3 regions of the Peribacillus sp. NPDC097225 genome follow, and region 2 is predicted to be linked to each of the others. Evidence: riboswitches for the same ligand, from Rfam matches in the RefSeq annotation. Region 2 holds a riboswitch; each other region holds the start of a gene.
What was found. A riboswitch is a leader RNA that binds a small molecule or an ion and turns the genes downstream of it on or off. The one in region 2 is predicted to bind S-adenosylmethionine.
Positions count from the first base shown of each region.

Region 1: it holds a riboswitch for S-adenosylmethionine, as region 2 does, so the genes downstream of both, ACIQXH_RS17605 (5-methyltetrahydropteroyltriglutamate--homocysteine S-methyltransferase) here and ACIQXH_RS11145 (methionine biosynthesis PLP-dependent protein) in region 2, are expected to answer to the same signal.
Region 3: it holds a riboswitch for S-adenosylmethionine, as region 2 does, so the genes downstream of both, ACIQXH_RS12930 (methionine ABC transporter ATP-binding protein) here and ACIQXH_RS11145 (methionine biosynthesis PLP-dependent protein) in region 2, are expected to answer to the same signal.

Region 1 is NZ_JBIWDJ010000008.1:13,002-20,959, forward strand. Features, by position in the region: gene ACIQXH_RS17590 (outer membrane protein assembly factor BamD) at 1-808, shown strand, start outside; gene ACIQXH_RS17595 (hypothetical protein) at 803-958, opposite strand; gene ACIQXH_RS17600 (PTS sugar transporter subunit IIC) at 970-2,007, opposite strand; SAM riboswitch class I at 2,224-2,323, shown strand; gene ACIQXH_RS17605 (5-methyltetrahydropteroyltriglutamate--homocysteine S-methyltransferase) at 2,409-3,512, shown strand; gene ACIQXH_RS17610 (hypothetical protein) at 3,549-4,073, opposite strand; gene ACIQXH_RS17615 (CaiB/BaiF CoA transferase family protein) at 4,247-5,353, opposite strand; gene ACIQXH_RS17620 (amino acid permease) at 5,557-7,047, opposite strand; gene ACIQXH_RS17625 (SET domain-containing protein) at 7,400-7,798, shown strand; gene ACIQXH_RS17630 (hypothetical protein) at 7,937-7,958, opposite strand, start outside.
Region 2 is NZ_JBIWDJ010000003.1:212,584-220,541, reverse strand. Features, by position in the region: gene ACIQXH_RS11170 (ABC transporter ATP-binding protein) at 1-866, shown strand, start outside; gene ACIQXH_RS11165 (hypothetical protein) at 935-1,345, opposite strand; gene ACIQXH_RS11160 (MFS transporter) at 1,583-2,779, opposite strand; gene ACIQXH_RS11155 (hypothetical protein) at 3,006-3,248, opposite strand; gene fumC (class II fumarate hydratase) at 3,356-4,738, opposite strand; SAM riboswitch class I at 5,058-5,172, shown strand; gene ACIQXH_RS11145 (methionine biosynthesis PLP-dependent protein) at 5,258-6,370, shown strand; gene metC (cystathionine beta-lyase) at 6,367-7,548, shown strand; gene ACIQXH_RS11135 (GNAT family N-acetyltransferase) at 7,621-7,958, shown strand, end outside.
Region 3 is NZ_JBIWDJ010000004.1:16,482-24,439, reverse strand. Features, by position in the region: gene gcvH (glycine cleavage system protein GcvH) at 1-40, shown strand, start outside; gene ACIQXH_RS12945 (toprim domain-containing protein) at 108-473, shown strand; gene ACIQXH_RS12940 (thioredoxin family protein) at 477-785, shown strand; gene ACIQXH_RS12935 (O-acetylhomoserine aminocarboxypropyltransferase/cysteine synthase family protein) at 1,125-2,435, shown strand; SAM riboswitch class I at 2,548-2,659, shown strand; gene ACIQXH_RS12930 (methionine ABC transporter ATP-binding protein) at 2,805-3,839, shown strand; gene ACIQXH_RS12925 (methionine ABC transporter permease) at 3,832-4,500, shown strand; gene ACIQXH_RS12920 (MetQ/NlpA family ABC transporter substrate-binding protein) at 4,516-5,349, shown strand; gene ACIQXH_RS20450 (YuzK family famiily protein) at 5,504-5,656, shown strand; gene sufC (Fe-S cluster assembly ATPase SufC) at 6,088-6,873, shown strand; gene sufD (Fe-S cluster assembly protein SufD) at 6,889-7,958, shown strand, end outside.

The DNA of each region.
Region 1 (7,958 bases), on a different contig from region 2:
TGCATATGAAGAAAAAGAATTTGATACTTCCCTTGAATCTCTAAATGCCGTCATTACGAATAAAAGCACGTTGAACACGTTGCAGACCGAAGCTAAAAAACTAAAAGAGGAAATCCTTGCTGATCAGGAAACAACTTCTTCGTTTGAAGACACGATGAAGATTGTGAAGGAACTTATCGCAAAAGAAAGTTACAGTTTAGCACAAAAGAAATTACAACTTTTAGAAAAAAGCTTCGAGTCGGATGAATTGCTATCAAGCTATCAATCTGAGTTGACTAAACTTACGGAACAAGTCGATCTTGCCCTGAAAGACCAGGAAGAAACGCAACCAGAAGAAAAGAAAGTAAAGAAAACTGAAGATAAGAAAACCGTAGAAAAAGCCGACGGTCAAAAAACTGCGTACCAACTATATCAAAATGGCCGTTATGGGTTCTCCATGTACTATCCCAAAGGCTTAAATATGGACACCCCGCCAACCAATGGTGATGGAGCCAGGTTCTATAATGAGGAATTTGAAATTACCGCCTTTGCTAGCCATACGAATATAATCAACGATGAAGAAACGATTGAAATGTATTATGAAGATGCTTTGAAAAATATCACAGAAGAAATCGCCTATCAGCGACTTACGGACGATTGGTATGTCATTTCCTACGAAGAAAATGGGAACGTTATCTATAAGAGGTACTACTTTAATGATCAAGTGGGCACTACCTTTATCATTAGCTATCCCGCTAGCGAACAGGAAAAGTACGGTCCAATCACTTCTCATATCGCAGAGACCTTCACCCCATCCACCAACTCATAACGGGGTGAGGACGAGGCCATGAGAATGAAAATGAATCAGGGCCAACATCAGTACCGGGGAGATTCTAGATTGAAAGGTTACATTCCCTTTGAAAATAGCCGCACCATCAAAAGAAGCAGCCAGGTCCCTTTGCCTGGCTGCTTCTTTCATTTACCCTCGTATTATTCAAAATGCAAGGTATAGTCTTCTGCTTTAATCCATTTTAATTTCTTTGAGAAAACGTAGATTAGTACAAGGTTCAACACAATCGGAAGAATGAAGAAAATGATGACCATGATGGATATGTTACTGAAAATCCATCCGCCTTCCGCCAGTTTCATGTAGTTCAAGGGACCGACCAATCCCGATAAACCAAATCCAGCACTATATGGGGTCCCTTGTATGTTTAACAAACCTGCCAACGCACCAAGAATAGCTGACGTGATTAACATGGGAAACGCAATTTTCGGTTTCATGAAGAAATTCCTCATTTGAATCTTAGGGGAACCCAACACATGGGCTAAAGCCGTCCCTAATGAATTCGCTTTGTAGCTTGCAATGGCTAGGCCAACACCAGCTGCCACGATGCCTAGGTTGGCCGCACCAGATCCTATCCCTGAGAGCATAATGACCGTCGCTACCCCAACCGTTGAAATGGGCGATAAGATAATAAGACAGAAGATAACGGAAATAATGGCTCCCATCAAAATGGGTTGCAAGGACGTCACGTTAGCGATGCCGACTCCTAATAGTCCCGTAGCGGATTTTACGTATGGCAGAATGAAGTATCCAATCATGCCTGGTACCAAGATACTTAAAGTCGGCATCAAGAGAATCGCATACGCCTTTAATTTGTCGCCAATTAATTGCAGGAACAATACGGTCAATGCCGCGGTAATTCCGGTATTGATGACAACGCCAATCCCATTAAGGGCAAATAAACCGTCAGCCGTTTTCTGGATGGCACCACTTCCGACCATGGCCGCTATCCCGATACTGGCCGTTTGAATGGATGGTAGCTTGAACGAAATCCCGACCATCACCCCAATCATGACAGGTAACAAACTCATCACGAAAACGGTGATATCGAATATATGCTGTAACACGGGAAAATGTGGAATCAATAGTTTAAGTATTTCCCCTAACAAAGCATTCGGAATTAATGAAACGACAATCCCTATGCTCATCCCCGTTAATAATTTATTAAAAAAATCTTTCATCTAAATAATCCCCTATCTCGCTATAATGCACACAATTATAAGAAATATTCTGACAATAGTCAAAGGATTTTTTTAATACTTCACCGCGAAATTGTATAAAAGTATTTTGAATAAGAGAAACTTACTTTCTAATAACGCATATATTCTAAATTATCTGTTTTCTATTGACCTTTACTAATACTACCTGTATAGTCGTAATTAATTGAATAGTTCATTTTCTTATCCAGAGAGGTGGAGGGACTGGCCCTTTGATACCTCAGCAACAGACTTTACTGTACTGTGCTAATTCCAGAAGTGTTCAACTTGAAGATAAGAAGAGAATATAAGCATTGCTGATTATACCTCTTCTTTTTTTGAAAGAAGAGGTTTTTATATTTTAATAAGGAAAGTAGGAATCTACCATGTCTATCACTTTAACGAAAGCTCCATTCAAAGCCGACCACGTAGGAAGTCTATTAAGACCAGAAAGTATACATCTGGCAAGAAAGCAACAGAAAGAAGGAATCATTACCGCAGAACAATTACGCGACGTTGAAACGAAGGAAATCAAGCGTATCGTCGATAAGCAAATAGAAATCGGTTTAGAGGCAGTGACTGATGGGGAATTCAGACGCACCTGGTGGCACTTTGACTTCTTGGAACATTTAAATGGAATCGAAGGGTATGTCACGGAAAAAGGCCTCACCTTTGATGGAATTGAAACAGAACGTTATAACGTTCGGAATACAGGAAAGATTTCTTTCAACCCCGATCACCCCTTTATTAAAGACTTTATTGAGTTTAATGAAATCGTGGACGGACGGGCTGTGGCGAAACAAACCATCCCTAGTCCCAATCAATTATTTGCGGTAGGTGTCCATAATGAAGAAATCTATCCTGACATCGAAGACTATGCAAAAGATATTATCAAAGCCTATCAAGATGCTTTACAAGCCTTTTACGATGCCGGTGTACGTTATTTACAATTAGATGATGTATACATAGCCAGGCTTTCCGCTCCGGACTTCCAGTTCAAAGAGGGGAAATATACAAGGGAACAATTAATCGATTTAGCATTGCGCGTGATTAATGGGACGTTGGAGGGAAAACCAGAGGATTTGGTTGTCACGACTCACCTTTGTCGTGGAAATTACCAATCGACTTGGGCTTTTGAAGGCAGCTATGCCCGTATCGCCCCAACTCTATTGGCCAAGGAAAATGTAGATGGATTTTTCTTGGAATACGATGATCATCGTTCAGGGGATTTTAAACCATTAGAACACATTCCAAATGACGGCGCACAAGTCGTTCTTGGCGTGGTCACTTCGAAGAATGGCGAACTTGAAGATAAAGAAACCGTTAAATCACGTATTAAAGAAGCGGCACAATTCGTGCCACATGAACACTTGTGCTTAAGCCCTCAATGCGGATTCGCTTCCACACATCTTGGCAACAAGCTAACGGAAGAGCAGCAATGGGAAAAGTTAAAATTCGTTGTGGATGTCGCCAAAGAAGTCTGGGGATAAGAACAAAAAGGGACGAGCCTATGCTCGTCCCTTTATTCAACAACATCGATCGTCCTCATCCTCTTTCTTCCCTACTACATCATCTGTCACCTTATCATTGAGCTGGTTCTTCAATGTCAATTCTGCCGCCTTTCCATCACTTGGCGACCCATCGGAAAAATACATTGGAAATAAGGAAAAGAACATAATATAGAAAGAGAAATATATGAACTGGTACCAGAGGACCGATTTCTCCAAGATCCCCTGATAAACCAAACTATATATCAACAACATGCTTATTAGGTTAAAGAGGGCTCCCCCTAGATAAATCAAACTATTCGTGAACTTATTATCATATTTTAATCCCTTGAACTCACAATGCCCATTCCAAAAGTAGTATTTTCTCACTTCTATATTGCAAAAGGAGAAAATCTTATCTCCACATCCGATCTTGATTTTTTTCTCCGTACCGCCAAACAGCGTGACAAAGAATAGATGCCCACCTAAATGAATGAGCGTGACAACCGGTAAAATCAGAAAAAAGGAAAAGAGAAATTTAGTGATATCAGACAAACCGAACATGCCAATCATCCTCCTTATTTTGAGCTTGGTGTATACAGACAAGTCCTTATTCGAAGGATGATACTCTCTTACCCGGTGTGGATCCGTTTTAACTAGTAAATATTCACATGTCTTAAGTGACTCCCCTTTAATCCACAAAAAGACCGGCAGATTATCTGCCGGTCCATCCGTTGTTATCGCTCCATTTCAAGAGTGCCAAAAACCTCATCATTACTTTCTCCCGGCTTCATCCCAACATGTTTATACTCTGGAGTGAAGACCGATGTTTTGATGGGACAAGCTATCTGCCTCTGCATCTTTCCTTCTCCATCAGGCACTTCGACTATCATGCCGCGCGCTTGCAGTTGCGGGTGAAGGGTCGATTCAGAAAAGGTCAGCACCGGTTCGACACAAGCCTCGAACTCTTCGAATATGCCCTGCCACTCTTCAAATGTCTTTTCAAGGAATGCATGCTTGATGATCCTTTTGAATTGGATGCTGCTTTCCGCATCTTGCTTCATGCTTAACTCGAACAGTTCAGGCTGTCCGATTGCTTCACATAACACTTCACGGAATGATGGCTCTAAGCTACCAACCGAGAAGTAACGGCCGTCTTTCGTTTCATAAAAATCATAAAACGTCCCGCCATTCAATACCAGCTTTTCCGGTTCAAGCTCCAATCCGCCCTGTAGATGTAGGGGCGCGGATATTGCATTCAAAGCGAAACTGCAATCAGTCATGCTGATATCGATGAACTGACCTTCACCCGTTCGCTCCCGGTAGATGACTGCCGACAAGATCCCGATGACGGCATGTAAGGAGCCTCCTGCAAGGTCGGCTATTTGTGTTCCATTTTTTGCAGGTCCTCCTTTTTGCGTACCTGAGTAACCGGACAATCCCGCTATCGAAATATAGTTGATATCATGACCTGGACGATTCTTGTAGGGACCAGTCTGACCAAAGCCAGTAAGCGAACAGTAAATCAACTTTGGATTGATTTGTTTTAATTCTTCGTATCCCAGCCCCAACCGATCCATGACACCCGGCCGGAACTGTTCAAGGACAATATCATATTCCTTCACTAGATTCTTTACGGCATCAATCGACTCCTGCCGTTTCAAATCAAGGGCAACCGATTTTTTTGAACGGTTCAAATATTGATTGACTCCCCATGTATCAACCTTGGCCGGCCGTTCTACCTTCAACACTTCCGCTCCTAAGTCTGCAAGCATGAGCGTAGCGAATGGCCCTGGCAAAAGTGTCGAAAAGTCTAGCACTTTCAGATTGGTCAACAGTGTCATCGTTCATGCACCTTCCTTTTCTACCAAATGGATGCATTCTTCCTCAGTTGGGATTTCTATCTTTTATACTCATTCTTCTTCCACCCTTTCGTTTCCTGCAAAACAACATTCACATCCAATTCAATGCGACTAACATTGGTACATGTTCAATTTAAAATAATAAAATAACCGGAACCATGTCTGTGAACATGGTCCGGAAGTTTTCAGTCATACTTTTCATCAAAATTAATTTCTACTTCTTCGAGCTTAACGAATCTCGTTTTCCTAATCAGTTTATACCCAAACCAGAGGGCGAGAAAAAGAGGGATTCCTAAGTACGCCGCCACCACACTTCCCCAATCGATATGGTCCGAAAAGAACGCTTGGATATTTTGAGCCAAAATGACGACCATTCCAATCGTAATGGCAAATATCGTCCCGATTGGAAACCATAAAGCCTTGTACGGCAACCTATCCAATGAATGCCCTTGTAACACATATGCCTTACGGAATCGATAATGGCTTATGGAAATGCCCAGCCAGAAGATAAACCCCGTTATCCCGATCGCGTTCATTAACCATAGATATACGGTGCCATCACCGAATATGGAAGCCAAAAAGGCAAGCATCCCGATGGCACAGGTTAAGATCATCCCCGCCACTGGGACCCCTCGTTTGTTCAGTTTGGCAAAAATCCGGGGTGCTTGCCCAGCTTTAGCCATCGAATATAATATACGGGTAGAGGCATATAAGCTTGAATTTCCCGCAGATAATACCGCTGTTAAAATCACGGCGTTCATCAAGGAAGCCGCAAAGGCCACTCCCGCTTTCTCAAATATGAGCGTAAATGGGCTGACCATAACATTCTCGCCTTGTAAACTTGAATTCGTATAAGGGATAAGCAGCCCTATCACAAAAATCGCCAATATGTAAAAAAGGAGAATCCTCCAGAAGACGCTTTTAATGGCCTTCGGTATATTTTTAGCTGGGTTTTCACTTTCCCCAGCTGCAACACCAACGATTTCCGTCCCCTGAAAAGAAAAACCTGCTGCTATGAAAACGATGAATACCCCCATGAACCCACCTGGAAAAGGAGCATCGTCCACTGTGAAATTTTTAAAGCCTACCGCTTCCCCTCCCATAATGCCTACAATCATGAGTAAGCCGACAATGATAAAAATGATGATGGCCGTCACTTTAATGAAAGAAAACCAATATTCCCCTTCACCATAGCCTTTGACAGAAAGATAGTTCAATAGAAAAATAAGCACTAAAAATGAGAAACTCCACAATAGTGATGGACTATCCGGAAACCAGAATTTCATGATGATGGTCGATGCGGCTAACTCGGCTGCTATAGTCATGGACCAGTTGAACCAATATGTCCAACCCAAGGCAAATCCAAAGGCAGGATCGACAAATTTCGTTCCATATGTACTAAATGACCCACTGGTTGGCATAAAGGCAGCTAGTTCCCCTAAGCTTGTCATGACAAAGTACACCATGGCCCCGACCAATGCGTAAGCAAGTAGAGCACCGCCTGGTCCCGCTGTATGTATGGCAGCCCCACTGCTAAGAAACAATCCTGTTCCGATGGCTCCTCCAATGGAAATCATCGTTAAGTGACGAGATTTCAACCCTCTGTTTAACCCCTGTTCTTTTTTCGGTGTTTCGACTGGATACTCAAAGACTTCCTCTTCGCGTTTTACTATCATATGTACATCCCCTTTTGCTTTTGCACGCAGTTCAGAAAATTCCCACTTTAGGAATTATACTACTTGAAAGTTCTGAATGGATTAATTATTCTTTTTCTTTCAGCAATTTTCATGCCACTTTTCACTTGTCAGCAAAATCCTACATCTTCACCCAATAAAACCGCGATATAGACAAATTCCTTTGCACTTACGCCATATTTCTTTGCGTTTTTGTGCCACGATATTTTGCACTTATTGGGGATTCTTCAAGAGGATAACGATTAATTTCCCTAAATTAGTTGCTTTTCTTCCTAATTGCTGTCAAGCTTATACAATCTGGACTATAAAAGAAAAGAACAAGTAGGTGACGAATATGATCGAAGTTAAAAATTCCACACTCAGTGATGGAGAGTTCAATAGAGGCGTTTTCGCAAAACGTGATATTAAAAAAGGTGAGCTGTTGCATGAAGCACCGGTTATCGCTTATCCAAATGAAGAGCATGTTCATATCGAGAAAACATTGCTAGCGGATTATGCGTTTGAGTATGGCATCAACCATACTTGCCTGCTTTTAGGATATGGCATGCTATTTAACCACTCCTATACGCCGAATGCCACATATGACATAAACTTTGATCATCATACATTCGATTTCTTCGCTTATACCGATATTAAGGCGGGAGAAGAGATTACCATCAATTATAATGGTGAGGTCGATAACGAAGATCCATTATGGTTCAATAAAGAAGACAATGGTGAAGAAGCTGAGTAATTGATGACATAAAAGCGCCTGCCGTTTAAAAAACTTTCTCCAGTTTTTTAAAGGCAGGTGCTTTTTACGTAATTCGGGAAACCAAAAAAGCTCCATCAAGGATATGCTATCCCTTGATGGAGCTTTTTTCATGCTACCTTAATTGATTGTTGAATTACTT
Region 2 (7,958 bases):
TCTATGACAATATGGCTTTTGGACTGAAGCTAAGGAAAACGCCGAAGAAGGAAATCAAGCAACGCGTCCATGATGCTGCCAAGATCCTTGGACTTGAAGACTTCTTACAACGGAAGCCTAAAGCCCTTTCTGGCGGGCAGCGCCAGCGTGTGGCACTTGGAAGGGCCATTGTCCGGGATGCCAAAGTCTTCTTGATGGATGAGCCCCTTTCCAACCTTGATGCAAAACTTCGGGTACAAATGCGCGCAGAAATCGCTAAACTGCACAAACGGATCAATACAACAACCATTTATGTCACCCATGACCAAACAGAAGCCATGACCATGGCCACCCGGCTTGTAGTCATGAAGGATGGCATCATCCAGCAGGTGGGCGCACCGAAGGATGTCTATGAAAAGCCTGTAAATGTTTTCGTAGGCGGATTCATCGGCTCACCTGCCATGAACTTCTTTACGGGTACCTTGCAGGATGGATTCATTCAAATTGGGGAGCAAACACTTGAGGTGCCTCCTTTCAAAATGGATACGCTTCGTAATCAAGGCTATATCGGAAAAGACATCATTCTTGGCATCCGGCCTGAGGATTTCCATAACGAAGAAACGTTCATTTCCGCATCGCCCACTTCAACATTCACGGCTCAAGTCGATGTGGCCGAGCTAATGGGTGCCGAAATCATGCTCTATTCGACATTCGCAGGACAGGACTTTGTTGCCCGGGTGGATGCCAAACATCTCATCCAGGCTGGTGATGCCATTGACCTGGCCCTTGATATGAATAAAACCCATTTCTTCGATAAAGAGTCCGAGCAACGCATTTTTGACGAAGAATCAGAAATGGAAGGCAACCAGCAAACGAAGATGGCTTAAGTAATTACTTTTTGATTTTGATTTGCATACAAATGAGGGAAGCCTTATCGACCAAGGCTTCCCTCAACTTATTTCTCAAATCGAACCAATGTCTTTTCAGGCATTTCAATCGAATCAACATTCAATGTATCCATTTTTAACGTTAACTCACCTACTCGTTTTTCTTTCTCCTCCCCTACCCAGCAACTATACAATTCGAAATACTGATCTTTTTCAAGATAGTCATTCATCATTTCGCATAATGCTGTAAGCTTCTTTTTTGATTCAAAACACTGGCTTGGACTCATATCTTTTGAAATTTCAATTCCCCAGTCGGATGACACTTCATAAACAAACTTTGCCGTGAATTGATACTTTTTCACATGTTGTTTGTCGTACTTACTTGAAAAACAATCTCCAATCTGAATTAAGGCGTTATGCTCCCCATCTTCACAAGGAAGGAGTTCCACGTTACACCCAATATAGCTCGCTAAACTCACATTACATGCTCCTTTATACTCCTCTTTTCCTCGATATATGGACGATTCGCCGAACTATTCTATTCCAAAAACTTACCTCATCCACTTCTATCGACCCGCTCCACGTTTCTTTTTCAGCTTCATTATCCTGCGTCTAATCGCCTGCCTACCACGAAGCAATAAGACTTTAAAATATGGCATTCACGTTCATCACTTCATAAAGATTCATGAGGTAGTCCTCCCATCCAAGGTAGGGATCTAATTAGCCCAACGCTTCTTCAACATTCCATTCAACTTTTCAGATCCGAACAGCATGGCCATCACATAAACCAGAGCAAAGTACGGAAATACATCAAGCGTAGTGTACGAAGCAATTAACCCTAGAAAGGGCGGCAAAAGGGTGGTCCCCGTGTATGCCACAGCCATTTGATACCCTATGATGGACGGTGAATGGGTTTTACCGAACCTGGCGGGGGTCTCATGAATCATGCAAGGATAAATGGGGCCCAGGCCCAATCCGACTATAATAAAACCGACAAGCGACATCGTAACCGGCAAGGGCAGGATAAGGAGTACCGTCCCAATAAGTGCTGCAATCTGTCCCAATCGGATCATCAGCTGATGGTTGGTGACCTTCAAAAGTATAAATCCTGTTATAAGCCGTCCTAGCATAATACCCGTATAGAAAAAAGAGACTCCTTGAGCGGCCAAAGCAGCTGACATGCCCTTGCTATTCACAAGATAGCTGCTTCCCCACAGTCCTAACGTTGATTCAACGCCGCAATAGAAAAAGAACGTGAACAATGCATACTTGACTCCTTTGATTTTAAGCGGCCTTTCCTTGGATACCCGTTCTTCCAAGTAATCCGGATTCACTGTGCTACCTTCATCGATTGGCACCCTCCGAGAGACTAGCTTCCATAATGGAAGGGTTAACACGAGTAAAAGGGCTAGGGTGAACTGGATATAGGAAATGGTTACATAACCAGCTCTCCATGTGCCTTGATTAGCCATATAATAAGACATCATGATGGGTCCTATGCTTGTCCCCACTCCCCAAAAGCAATGAAGCCAGTTCATATGATGGGCTTTATAATGCAACGCCACGTAGTTATTCAGCGCAGCGTCGATAGCTCCTGCACCCAGCCCCAAAGGGATCGCACAGATAATAAGCCAATCCAGAGAGGGAGAATAGGCAATGCCAAATAAGGCCACCGCTGTCAGGGCCACACTTATACACGTGACCTTTCCCGTCCCCAGTCGTTTATTTAGCCAGCCGCTAGCCAGGCTTGAGAAAATGGTCCCTGCTGCAACAATCATATAAAGTAAGCCCGCAGTCTCCAGTGGCTGGTCATAATCAGACTGCATGACCGGCCAGGCAGCACCCAGTAAGGAATCTGGAAGACCCAGGCTTATGAAAGCCAAGTAAATCATAACCAATAAGAGCATTGCCAAAGGATACCACCCTACTTTCCATTCTCGACGAATAACTCATTACCATAACATTATACGGCGAGACAAGCCCACTATCCCTCTATTTTTCCACTATGAATTTCCAAATCCGAGTTTAGGTAACCTCCTCTTCTTGAAATAACGATCCACAAAAAAGAGACTTCTTCATTTTCATGAAAAAGTCTCGATCATTAATTATTCTTAGATCTCACCCTATTATTCAAGAACTCTATTCCTGTACCAAAATCACTTCATCGTGTCCGCAGTTGGGGCACTTCATAATATGCGGGCATTGTCCCTTTTGAAGGGATTCGGGAAAACCGTCATTTTTTTTCAATGTATCAATATCCATATAAGCACTGTAATCATCGGCATAATCCATCAATTTCCCTTGATCTTCAAGGTCACTACTGCATTTAGGGCATTCTAAATGCATTTTTCTAAGACCATTGCATAGTGGACATAAAGACATGACCATTCCTCCTGTTCGATTTATCTAGTTTAAGTATTCGTTTATTCCATCATTTTAACACATTAAAACATCCTCCCTACATGCGAGGAAGGATGCTTACCTGTTGATTATTTATTGACCATGTTAGCAGGGTCAACCCATGCTTTGAATTCATCTTCCGTTAGGAATTCAAGTTTCAACGCCGCTTCTTTCAAAGTGGAGTTGTCTTTGAATGCAGTTTTCGCAATTTTAGCCGCTTTTTCATACCCGATATGTGGGTTCAATGCCGTTACGAGCATAAGAGAACGATCAACATTTTCTTTGATCTTATCTTCATTCGCTGTAATTCCTACCGCACAGTTATCATTGAAGGAATGAATGCCATCTGTCAATAATTTAACGGTTTGCAGGAAGTTGTAAATGATGACCGGTTTGAAAACGTTCAATTCAAAGTTCCCTTGGCTTGCTGCAAAACCGATTGTAGCATCATTTCCGACAACTTGTGTCGCAATCATTGTCATTGCTTCACATTGGGTCGGATTCACTTTACCTGGCATGATGGAGCTGCCTGGCTCATTTTCAGGAATGGCGATTTCACCGATTCCGCTTCTTGGGCCACTTGCCAGCCATCTAACATCATTGGCAATCTTCATTAAATCAGCAGCCAACGCTTTAAGAGCACCGTGTGCATAAACAATTTCGTTATGGCTTGTTAAAGCATGGAACTTATTATCCGATGTGACAAATGAATGTCCTGTATCCGCTGCGATTTGTTTAGCAGAAAGTGCCGGGAATTCTTTTTTCGTATTGATTCCAGTCCCTACAGCCGTACCGCCCAATGCAAGGTTCAATAATTTTTGGCTACTTTCTTCGATCATCGCCAAATCTTTATCAAGCATTGCTTTCCAACCGGAGATTTCTTGGCCAAGAGTTAGTGGTGTCGCATCTTGAAGATGGGTCCGTCCAATTTTCACGACATCCCAGAATTCTTTTTCTTTGGCTTCGAATGTGTCACGAAGCACTTTAATGGCCGGTACCAATTTTTCGGCAACTTCCATATAAGCTGCGATATGCATGGCTGTCGGGAATGTATCGTTAGAGCTTTGCGCTTTGTTAACATCATCATTCGGGTGAAGCATCTCAGTTTCGCCTTTTTCCTCTAACCATTTATTCCCTTTGTTTGCGACCACTTCATTCACGTTCATATTACTTTGTGTGCCGCTACCAGTTTGCCAGACGACAAGTGGGAAATGTTCGTCAAGCGTACCTTCAAGGATTTCACCACAAATTTTAACGATGGCATCCTTCTTCACTTCTGAAAGATCGCCAAGTTCAAAGTTCACTTTTGCTGCCGCTTGTTTTACGTAAGCAAATGCATGGACTAATTCAATCGGCATTTTTTCATAACCGATTTTGAAGTTATTACGGCTTCTTTCCGTTTGTGCACCCCAGTACTTATCAGCAGGAACTTTTACTTCCCCCATTGTATCTCGTTCGATTCTAAATTCCATGTGTTCTCCTCCTATATTCGCACTATCCACTGAGAAACAATATGTATATGTAATGAATAATGACGTTTTATATGATCCCCTATATATTGTACAAACATTATTATTGTAAAGCAAAAAAAACGGAACACAAATGACCTTTTCCTTCAGAAAAGTCCGTTTAATCTGAATCCGGTTCTATTACTCTGTTGAATTCGTAATTTTATAATGATAAACATGATACATGTTCCATAATAGCTAGTCCCAAATAACCGTCTATTAGGAATGTCCTTGACAGAATCCTATATTTATAGTAAATTCAAAAGAAATTGAATAATCAAAACTCTTATCGAGAGAGGTAGAGGGAATGGCCCTATGACACCTCAGCAACCTTCATTTGTTTCAAACCAATGAAAAGGTGCTAATTCCACAAGTTTGTGTAACTTGGAAGATAAGAAGAATGACTCTATCCTACTTATTCAAGTCTTCTTCTTAAAGAAGACTTTTTTTATTTTATTTAACTAAAAGGAGCAGTGAAAAATTATGTACAAAACAGAAACCTATCTTGCTCAGCTTGGAAACCGCAGTGAAACGGCGACAGGAACGGTCAATCCGCCCGTTTACTTCTCGACGGCTTTCCGTCACGAAGGAATTGGTCAATCAACAGGATTCGACTATACACGAACAGGAAACCCTACACGCCAGCTATTGGAGCAATCGATCGCCAAACTAGAACATGGCGATCAAGGATATGCATGCAGTTCGGGAATGGCTGCCATTGCCACCATCCTTTCCTTATTCAAATCAGGGGATGCATGGATCAGTAGCGAAGATTTATACGGCGGTACATATCGTTTATTAGAGCATGGCTTTAAAAAATGGGGGCTACAATGCGAATATGTCAATACATGTTGCCTGGAGGATATTGAAAAAGCAATCACCCCTCAAACAAAGGCCATCTTTATTGAGACTCCCACAAACCCTCTTATGCAGCAAACGGACATTCCAGCCGTCGCCGCTCTTGCCAAACAATACAATTTACTATTGATTGTTGACAATACTTTTTACACGCCGATCATCCAACAGCCCCTCTTACTTGGTGCTGACATCGTGATTCACAGCGCAACGAAATATCTTGGTGGCCATAATGATGTGTTGGCCGGCTTGATTGTGGCAAAAGGAGCCGAGTTATGTGAGTCCCTTGCTTTCCACCATAATGGTATGGGAGCGGTCTTGAGCCCATTTGATTCGTGGTTGTTGATGCGCGGGATGAAAACCTTGGCACTGAGAATGGAACGTCATGAAAAGAACGCCAAGGTTATCGTTGATTATTTGACGGAACATGAAAGTGTAACGGATGTTCTCTATCCAGGTCGTGGCGGCATGATTTCATTCCGGGTCAATGATGAAGCGGTGGTCAACCCATTTCTACAGTCCCTTTCATTGATTTCATTTGCCGAAAGCCTTGGTGGCGTCGAAAGCTTCATCACGTATCCGGCGACACAGACACATGCCGATATGCCTCTTGAAGTTAGAACGGCAAATGGAGTTTGCAATCGACTCCTTCGATTCTCTGTCGGCATCGAGGACAGCGGAGATTTAATCGAAGACCTGCAGCAGGCATTTGCTCAAGTAAAAAAGGAGGCAATACGATGACAAACCAAGAATTCAGTTTTGAAACCAAATTACTACACAACCAACATAAATTCGATCCAACAACAGGTGGGGTGAGTGTTCCGATCCAGCATGCTTCCACCTTCCATCAAACCGACATTGATCAATTTGGCAAATACGATTACAGCCGGAGCGGGAATCCGACGCGAGAAGCCCTGGAAGATATCATTGCGGAACTGGAAGAAGGCACGCGCGGATTCGCTTTTTCATCCGGGATGGCTGCCATTTCAACGGCTTTCCTCCTGCTTTCTGCCGGTGACCATATCGTCATCTCTGAAGATGTATACGGAGGCACATTCCGAATGGTAACAACCGTGCTGACCCGTTTTAACATCGAACATACCTTCGTGGATATGACGGATCTTGAGAGTGTAAAAGCGGCCATCCAGCCAAATACGCGAGCAATCTATATTGAAACGCCTTCCAATCCCTTGCTTAAAGTAACCGATATTAAAGCGGTATGTGATATCGCCAAAAGCATTGGCGCATTAAGCTTTGTAGACAATACATTCCTGACGCCTGCCCTCCAAAAGCCGTTAAACCTCGGGGCCGATATTGTCCTGCACAGTGCAACGAAATTTTTGTCTGGACATAGTGATGTCGTAGCAGGCCTTGCCGTCGTAAAAGACCCGGACCTTGCCGATAGACTTGGTTCCCTCCAAAACTCTTTTGGAGCGGTGCTCGGTGTTCAGGATGCCTGGCTTGTGATGAGAGGTCTGAAAACCCTATCCGTCCGGATGGAGCACTCTCAAAAAGGTGCTGAAAGAATTGCGGAATATTTAAAACAGCAACCGTTAGTGAAAAACGTGTATTACCCTGGTCTTTCCGACCACCCACAACACGGCATCCAGGAAAATCAAGCCAGGGGAGCGGGAGCTGTTCTATCATTCGAATTGGAAAGCGAAGAAATTTTCCGCTCGTTCGTAAACCATGTCGAGTTACCCGTGTTTGCTGTAAGCCTCGGGGCCGTCGAATCGATTCTATCTTACCCGGCTAAAATGTCCCATGCGGCCATGCCTGCAGAAGAAAGGGAAAAACGCGGCATCACGAACAGCTTGCTTCGCTTGTCCGTCGGTTTGGAAAATCCTGATGATTTGATCAGGGACTTTGATTTAGCCCTTAAGAAAAGTACAGAAAGACAGGCCGTTTCTACTAAATAAACGGATGAGAAGGATAAAAGGAACAAGTAATGTTAGGATTTTAATTCAGGATATTTCAAAGGAGAAAAGGATTTGAAAATCGATCGAACAGACGATTATGAATTACTTGCTAGATTGAATAAATACGTGCACGATATACATGCGAATTTATATCCTGATTATTTTAAGCCATATAACTTCCAAGAAGTTAAAGCTTTTTTCCAAGGAATCATCCATCGAGACGAATTCACTTTCCTGAAGTTGGAGGATGAAGGAAAACCTTTGGGATATGCTTGGATTGAGTTAAGAAACCTTCCCGAAAATGCCTTTAAAAAAGCGTATAAATCTGTATATGTTCATCAAATAAGTATAGTGGATAGTCAAAGAAGAAAAGGATATGCTACTACGTTAATGGATAGAATTACTGATTT
Region 3 (7,958 bases), on a different contig from region 2:
GATGAGTGCAAACGAATATGATAGCCTGATAAACGGGTAAGTAAGGTGAGGGGGAGGCTTTAATTAAGCCTGCTCTTTTTCAATTTGAGTGGAGACGGGGTGATGAGATGGAATGGGATGTACCCGATAAAGTGATCATGGTTGAAGGCCTTTCAGACAAGCGCAAAGTGGCATCCGTTCTGGACGAAGAAGTGGAAATCAGATGTACCAATGGCACCATTTCTTTAACGAAGTTGGATGAAATGGTGGATGAATTGATAGGCTGGGACGTTTACATCCTTTTTGACGCAGATGCGTCAGGGGAAAAGCTAAGGAAACAATTTCGTCGGGAACTGCCGGAAGCAAGGCATTTGTACATAGATAGGATGTACAAGGAAGTCGAGGATACCCCAGAACATCACATCGCTTCCGTGCTACTGACTGCAAATATGAAAGTGAAAACTAAATTTACAAGTAAAAGGATGGAAGAGTAACTGATGGAGGAATGGAAAGAAGAAGACTTTAAGCAAGCTGTTGATCAAGGGAACACTTTTAGCTTATATCTATACACACCTTTGTGTGGAACCTGCCAGGTGGCTTCAAGAATGCTTTCCATAACACTAGAGCTGTTCCCGGAAATGAAGGCTGGAAAAATGAACATGAATTATGTCCAGACATTGGCTGAACGATATGAAATTGAGAGCGTACCCTGTCTTTTGCTTTTTGAAAAAGGAAAGATGACAAAAAAAATATATGCCTTTCAGTCTGTTCCTTATTTGTATGGATTGCTGAAAGAGATAAGCTAAAAGCCGATCCTACATGGATTGGTTTTTTTGTTGAAGTCATGGGGGGAATATAGCATTCGTATTAATGATTGAATATTCTAATAACTAATTGACTACCTGCTACTAAAGTGCTATATTTTGTATGAAGTACATACGTTATAGACGCATCATACACGAGGATGGAATGTCTGCCATTTACAAAACGCGCTTATCCAGGCGACATCGTTCAATAGGGAAATCTCTATCGACCCCGGCGGGAAATTCCGACTTCTTCATATTATAAGGTTCCTTGCATATAACAAGAGATGAGGCAATATCGCTTTAATTCCTACTAAAACAATGGAAGAAGGGGAGAATATAATGACAGAAAAAAAATTCCGCTTTGAGACGTTGAGTGTGCATGGCGGTTTAAAAGTCGACGAAACGGGTGCCCGCGCCGTACCCATTTATCAAAGTAATGCTTATTTGTTCAAAGATACAGATCATGCAGCGAATCTATTTGGATTAAAAGAGAATGGTTACATCTATACGAGGCTTCACAATCCCACTGTCAGTGTCTTTGAAGAAAGAATGGCCCTGTTAGAAGGGGGAATCGGTGGATTGGCAGTTGCAAGCGGCATGGCCGCTATATCCCTTTCCATCCTTAATATCGCTGGTATGGGGGATGAAATCGTTTCTGCTTCAACACTGTACGGCGGGACCTATAATTTATTTGAAAATACACTCCCTAAATACGGAATCAAAGTGAAATTCGTCTCACCTGATGATCCGGAAAATTTCAAACGGGCAATCACTCCACGAACGAAGGCCATATTTGCCGAAACAATCGGCAACCCAAGCTTAAGGGTTCTTGATATCGAAGCAGTGGCGGAAATAGCCCACGAAGCAGGGATACCTCTTATTATCGATAACACTTTCGCAACGCCGTATCTGTGCCGACCAATTGACTTTGGGGCGGATATTGTCATCCATTCAGCTACAAAGTGGCTATTGGGTAATGGTACGACATTAGGGGGAGTCATCATCGACGGTGGTAAATTCGATTGGAATTCGCCTAATTATCCAGGCTTTACGGAACCTGACCCTAGTTACGATGGACTTGTCTATTCCGAAGCGGTAGGGCCTGCTGCCTTTATTACGAAAGCGCGTGTGCAATTGCTTCGGGATTTGGGACCGACGTTAAGTGCTCAAAGTGCATTCCAGTTCACGCTTGGCCTGGAAACGCTCCATGTCAGGATGAAGGAACACCTGTTGAATACGAGGACAGTCATTCAATACTTGGAGAACCATCCGGCAGTCTCATGGGTTTCTTATCCGGGTAACGATGATCATCCCGATAAAGCCCTTGCAGATAAATACTTGCCTAAGGGAGCCGGATCTGTGGTGACGTTTGGAATTAAGGGGGGACGTGAAGCAGGTTCCACACTCATCAATTCGGTTGAGTTATGGTCGCATGTCGCCAATGTCGGGGATGCTAAAAGCCTAATCATCCACCCAGCAAGTACAACTCACCAGCAATTGAATGATGCAGGACTGGTCAAGGCCGGTGTCAGTGCCGACCAGGTTCGCCTTTCAATCGGTATTGAAAATGTAGACGATTTACTTGAAGATCTAGAGCAAGCGATTGAAAAAGCGACGAATATCGTGTCAGTGAATTCTCAAAGAGTTTAATGGAGAAACAGGTACACCCTAGGATTTTACATTGCACTCCTTTTTTATCTGTGTTAAAATTTCAGACATAGTAAAGTGAATGTTAAGACAAAAAAGAATAGTCCATATATAGCTCTTATCAAGAGAGGTGGAGGGATGTGCCCGTTGAAACCCGGCAACCGACAAGGATTTTCCTTGGAAAGGTGCCAATTCACACAAAGCGTAGAGGCTTTGGGAGATGAGAGGAAGGCCTGCTTTTCCCTGCCTTTCTGCTCATGCAGAAGGGCTTTTTCTATTTTCTTTGAATCATAGAGGGATAGATTCATCAGGAGGCCATAAAAATAAATCGACTAAATTCATAGGCTTAATTGGATAAAGAGGTGAGCATACATGATTACATTGTCAAACGTCAGTAAACTTTTTCGAACAGGAAAAGCAAATAGCGAAACGATTCATGCCGTGAATAGTGTGAATTTAGAAATAAATAAAGGCGAGATTTTCGGAGTCATCGGATACAGTGGGGCTGGCAAGAGTACGCTCATACGTATGCTGAATGGGTTGGAACGGCCTACTGAGGGCTCCGTGAACGTTGCGGGAAATGAAGTTTCAACAATTAAAGGGTCTAAGCTTCGTAAAGCCCGTCAAGAGATTAGCATGATTTTTCAGCATTTTAATCTCTTGTGGTCAAGGACCGTTCAAGAAAATATATCCTTTCCTCTGGAAATTGCGGGCATCTCCAAGCAAGAACGCATCAAGCGCGTCAATGAACTCATTAAGTTAGTTGGATTGGAAGGAAGAGAAAAAGCGTATCCATCGCAGCTAAGTGGTGGACAGAAGCAAAGGGTGGGAATAGCGAGGGCTCTTGCCAATAACCCGAAAGTGCTTTTGTGTGATGAGGCCACGTCCGCTCTAGATCCCCAGACAACCGATTCCATCCTGGAATTGCTTGTGGATATAAATCAACGCCTTGGTTTAACCATTGTCTTGATTACACATGAGATGCATGTCATTCGGAAGATTTGCAATCGAGTGGCTGTGATGGAAAGTGGACGGGTAGTCGAACAGGGAGCTGTCCTGGAAGTATTCAGAAACCCTAAAGAACAGATGACTAAGCGTTTTGTTCAGCAGGTGACAGAACCAGAAGAGACAAAAGAAACGATGGAGCATTTGTTTGAACGGTATCCAGCAGGAAAAGTGATTCAACTGACATTCGTGGGGGATCATGCAGAAAGCCCGTTGATCACAAAATTGGTACGTAATTTTGAGTTGGATGTGAACATTGTCCAGGGGAAAATATCACAAACGAGAAGCGGCTCATATGGAACATTGTTCATCCACCTTGATGGCAGTGAAGATGAAATGCTCCGCGCAATCGAATTCATAAAAGCACAGCAGGTAGGCGTGGAGGTGATTACTCATGCTTGAAGAATTATTGCCGAATGTAGATTGGGAAGACATCATAGAAGCGACGAAAGAAACGCTGTATATGACAAGTATTTCAGTTGTAGCGACCTTTTTTATAGGGATACTATTGGGGTTGCTTCTGTTTTTAACAGGCAAGGGGAATATGTGGGAGAATCGGGGCGTTAACGGTGTGTTAAGTGCTTTCGTTAATATTTTCCGTTCGATTCCATTCCTTATCTTGATTGTATTATTAATTCCGTTCACCAAATTACTTGTCGGTAGCATGATTGGTGAGAATGCGGCATTACCAGCACTCATTATCGGTGCAGCACCGTTTTATGCGCGGATGGTCGAAATCGGCCTTCGTGAGATTGATAAAGGCGTGATTGAAGCGGCTAAATCAATGGGAGCCAAAACCAGCACCATCATTTATAAGGTCCTCCTTCCAGAATCGATGCCGGCCCTTATATCAGGCATCACGGTAACATCGATTGCATTGGTTGGATACACGGCAATGGCAGGTGTCATCGGGGCTGGTGGATTGGGTAACTTAGCCTATCTGGACGGTTATCAACGGAATCACAACGACGTTACCCTGGTAGCGACGATTGTCATATTAATTATTGTCTTCATCATACAGATTATCGGTGATGTGATTACTTCTAAATTGGATAAAAGATAAGGGGAGATGAAAAGGATGAAAAAGTTTTTAGGGTTTGCATTCGTTCTAGTTTTATCAATTGCATTGGCGGCTTGCGGAACGGATAAAGAGAAAGATACAGGTAGTGGCGATGATACGAAGAAGTTAGTGGTGGGTGCATCGAATGTACCACATGCAGAGATTCTTGAAAAAGCGATTCCTCTTCTTAAAGAAAAAGGCATTGAATTGGAAGTGGAAACATTCCAAGACTATATCTTGCCAAACAAGGCTTTGAACAATAAAGAACTGGACGCGAACTACTTCCAGCACATTCCTTATTTAGAATCTCAAATTAAGGAAAATGGATATGATTTTGTTAATGCAGGCGGCATCCATATTGAACCAATTGCTTTGTATTCACAAAAATATAAAAGCATTGATAAGCTTCCAGAAGGAGCAACAATCATTTTAAGCAGCTCTGTTGCAGACCATGGACGTGCCTTATCACTTTTAGAAAAGAATGGCCTGATTACTCTTAAAGAAGGCATTGATAAAACGACAGCTACAGTAAAAGATATTGTCGAGAATAAGAAGAACATTAAATTCGATGCAGATTATGAAGCGGCATTACTTCCGAAAATCTATGAAAGCGGCGAAGGAGATGCGGTCCTAATCAACTCTAACTATGCAATCGACGCTGGCTTGAATCCACTTAAAGATTCCATTGCAATAGAAGATTCTGAATCACCATATGTGAACGTGATCGCTGTTAATAAAGGTGACGAAGACAAAGAAGAAATCAAGACGCTTGTGGAAGTATTACATTCCAAAGAAATTCAAGATTTCATTCTTGAGGAATATGAGGGTGCAGTCGTACCTGCAAAGGAATAAAGCAACGAAAGACGACCTGGATTTCCAGGTCGTTTTTAAGTTGGGGTTTAAAGTTGAAAGCAAAGGGTATAGAATAGACGAAGAAACAAAATGATTCACAAATTTGAAAGGATGGTTCACTATCAATACTTTAGATTTAAACGTAACGAGCGAAATGGAAAAAGCTATGCAGTTATCACATGGGGTTGGGTACAGTGAATACAGCAGAAATTTAGACCTTCGTATCGAGGTTGAAAAAGTAAGAGATAGGGAACATGAGCAATGCAATAAAATGGTTCTGGAATTACAACGTAAAATCCACGGATAAGCATATATTAGAGTCTTTCAAAAATCGGTCTGTAGAGGTAAAATGAAAAGTGATCTGTTGTACGTACCGGATCCTGCTCATTACTCCTGCAGATCGATTTTTTTCATGATAAGGGCCAACCGTCTTCCCCTTGAACTTTTCGGGAATATCTTATTATGAATGGAATCCCGAATAATTAGCTTACATTAACGAAAACTAAAATAAGGGCATATTTGCAGTGAAAAGCCTTTATACGGTCGTTTTATAACAATAGGGCAGGTTTCCACTCCCTAGCGAGTAAAAACCTCCATCTATATTAGTTGATTCTAAATTGGATTTGTTATAAAATTGTAATGAGAATAAAGTGAGAATGATTTTTTGAAAACTATAGTCAAGAAAGTGATTTTCACTTTCTGTAATAAAATAGGAATTAAGTTCACGGAGGTATTATTATGTCAGGTTCAACATTAACGGTAAAAGATCTTCATGTATCAATAGAAGGCAAAGAAATTTTAAAAGGGGTTAACCTGGAAGTAAAAGGCGGAGAAATCCATGCAATCATGGGGCCGAACGGAACAGGTAAATCCACTTTATCTTCAGCAATCATGGGTCACCCTAAATATGAAGTAACAAGCGGAAGCATCAGTTTTGATGGTGAAGACGTATTGGAAATGGAAGTTGACGAACGTGCTCGTGTTGGTCTTTTCCTTGCTATGCAATATCCAAGTGAAATCAGTGGTGTTACAAATGCAGACTTCTTGCGTTCGGCTGTCAATGCACGCCGTGAAGAAGGCGACGAAGTTTCACTTATGAAATTCATCCGTCAAATGGATAAAAACATGGAATTCCTTGAAATGGATGAAGATATGGCTCAACGTTATTTGAATGAAGGATTCTCTGGCGGAGAGAAAAAACGTAATGAAATCCTTCAATTAATGATGATTCAACCAAAAATCGCCATTTTGGATGAAATTGACTCAGGTCTTGATATCGATGCACTTAAAGTCGTTTCTAAAGGAATCAATGAAATGCGTGGAGAAGACTTCGGTTGCTTGATCATCACTCACTACCAACGTCTACTAAACTACATCACACCTGATTTCGTACACGTTATGATGCAAGGTCGCGTCGTTAAATCAGGCGGTCCTGAATTAGCTGCACGACTAGAAGCAGAAGGTTATGACTGGATTAAACAAGAATTGGGCATTGAAGACGAAACTGTTGGCGAAGAAGCGTAAGTAGGAGGATTTGCAATGACTACAGAAATGAAATTATCGCTTGAAAAAGAGGACATAAGCTCTTATTCAACAAAAAATAATGAGCCATCTTGGCTATCAGACCTTCGAATCAAAGCTTTTTCAGATTTAGAAGAGCTTCCGATGCCTAGACCGGATAAAACGAAGATAGATAAATGGAATTTCACTTCATTCAAAACCCATACGGTTGAAAGTGAAGCATTTGCTTCTTTAGAAGAACTTCCAAAAGAGATTAAATCGATCATTGAAGAAAATGAAAATCTATACATTCAACGCAATAATACGCCGGCACATATTAATTTGTCAGCAGCTATAAAAGAACAAGGCGTTATCTTCACGGATATTTTCACAGCGGCTCGAGATCATGCTGAGTTAGTACAGAAGTATTTCATGAAAGATGGCGTGAAAGTGAATGAACACCGTTTAACGGCTCTACATGCTGCATTGCTTAACGGGGGAGCATTCCTATATGTTCCGAAAAATGTAGAAATCAAGGAACCAATCCAAGCAGTATTCTTGGTGGATAATCCTGAAACTACACTGTTCAATCACGTATTGATCGTAGCGGAAGATAATAGTTCTGTAACATACGTGGAGAACTACTTCTCGGCCGTTGAGTCTAATGAAGGCATCGCTAATATCGTAACGGAAGTGTTTGCGAATGCAAATGCGAAAGTGGAATATGGCGCTGTTGACACTCTATCCAAAGGATTCACAACATATGTGAACCGTCGTGGGGTAGTTGCACGCGATGCTCGTCTTGAGTGGGCACTTGGATTGATGAACGATGGTAATACGATTTCAGATAATACAACCAATCTAATAGGTGATGGCTCTTACGGAGATACAAAATCCGTAGTGGTTGGACGCGGGGAACAAAAACAAAACTTCACGACAGCCGTTGTTCATTTCGGAAAACGCTCTGAAGGCTTCATCCTTAAGCATGGTGTTATGAAAGACAGTGCATCAACCATCTTTAATGGTATTGGTAAAATAGAGTATGGTGCCACAAAGGCCAATGCGGAACAGGAATCACGTGTATTGATGTTAAGTGAAAAGGCACGTGG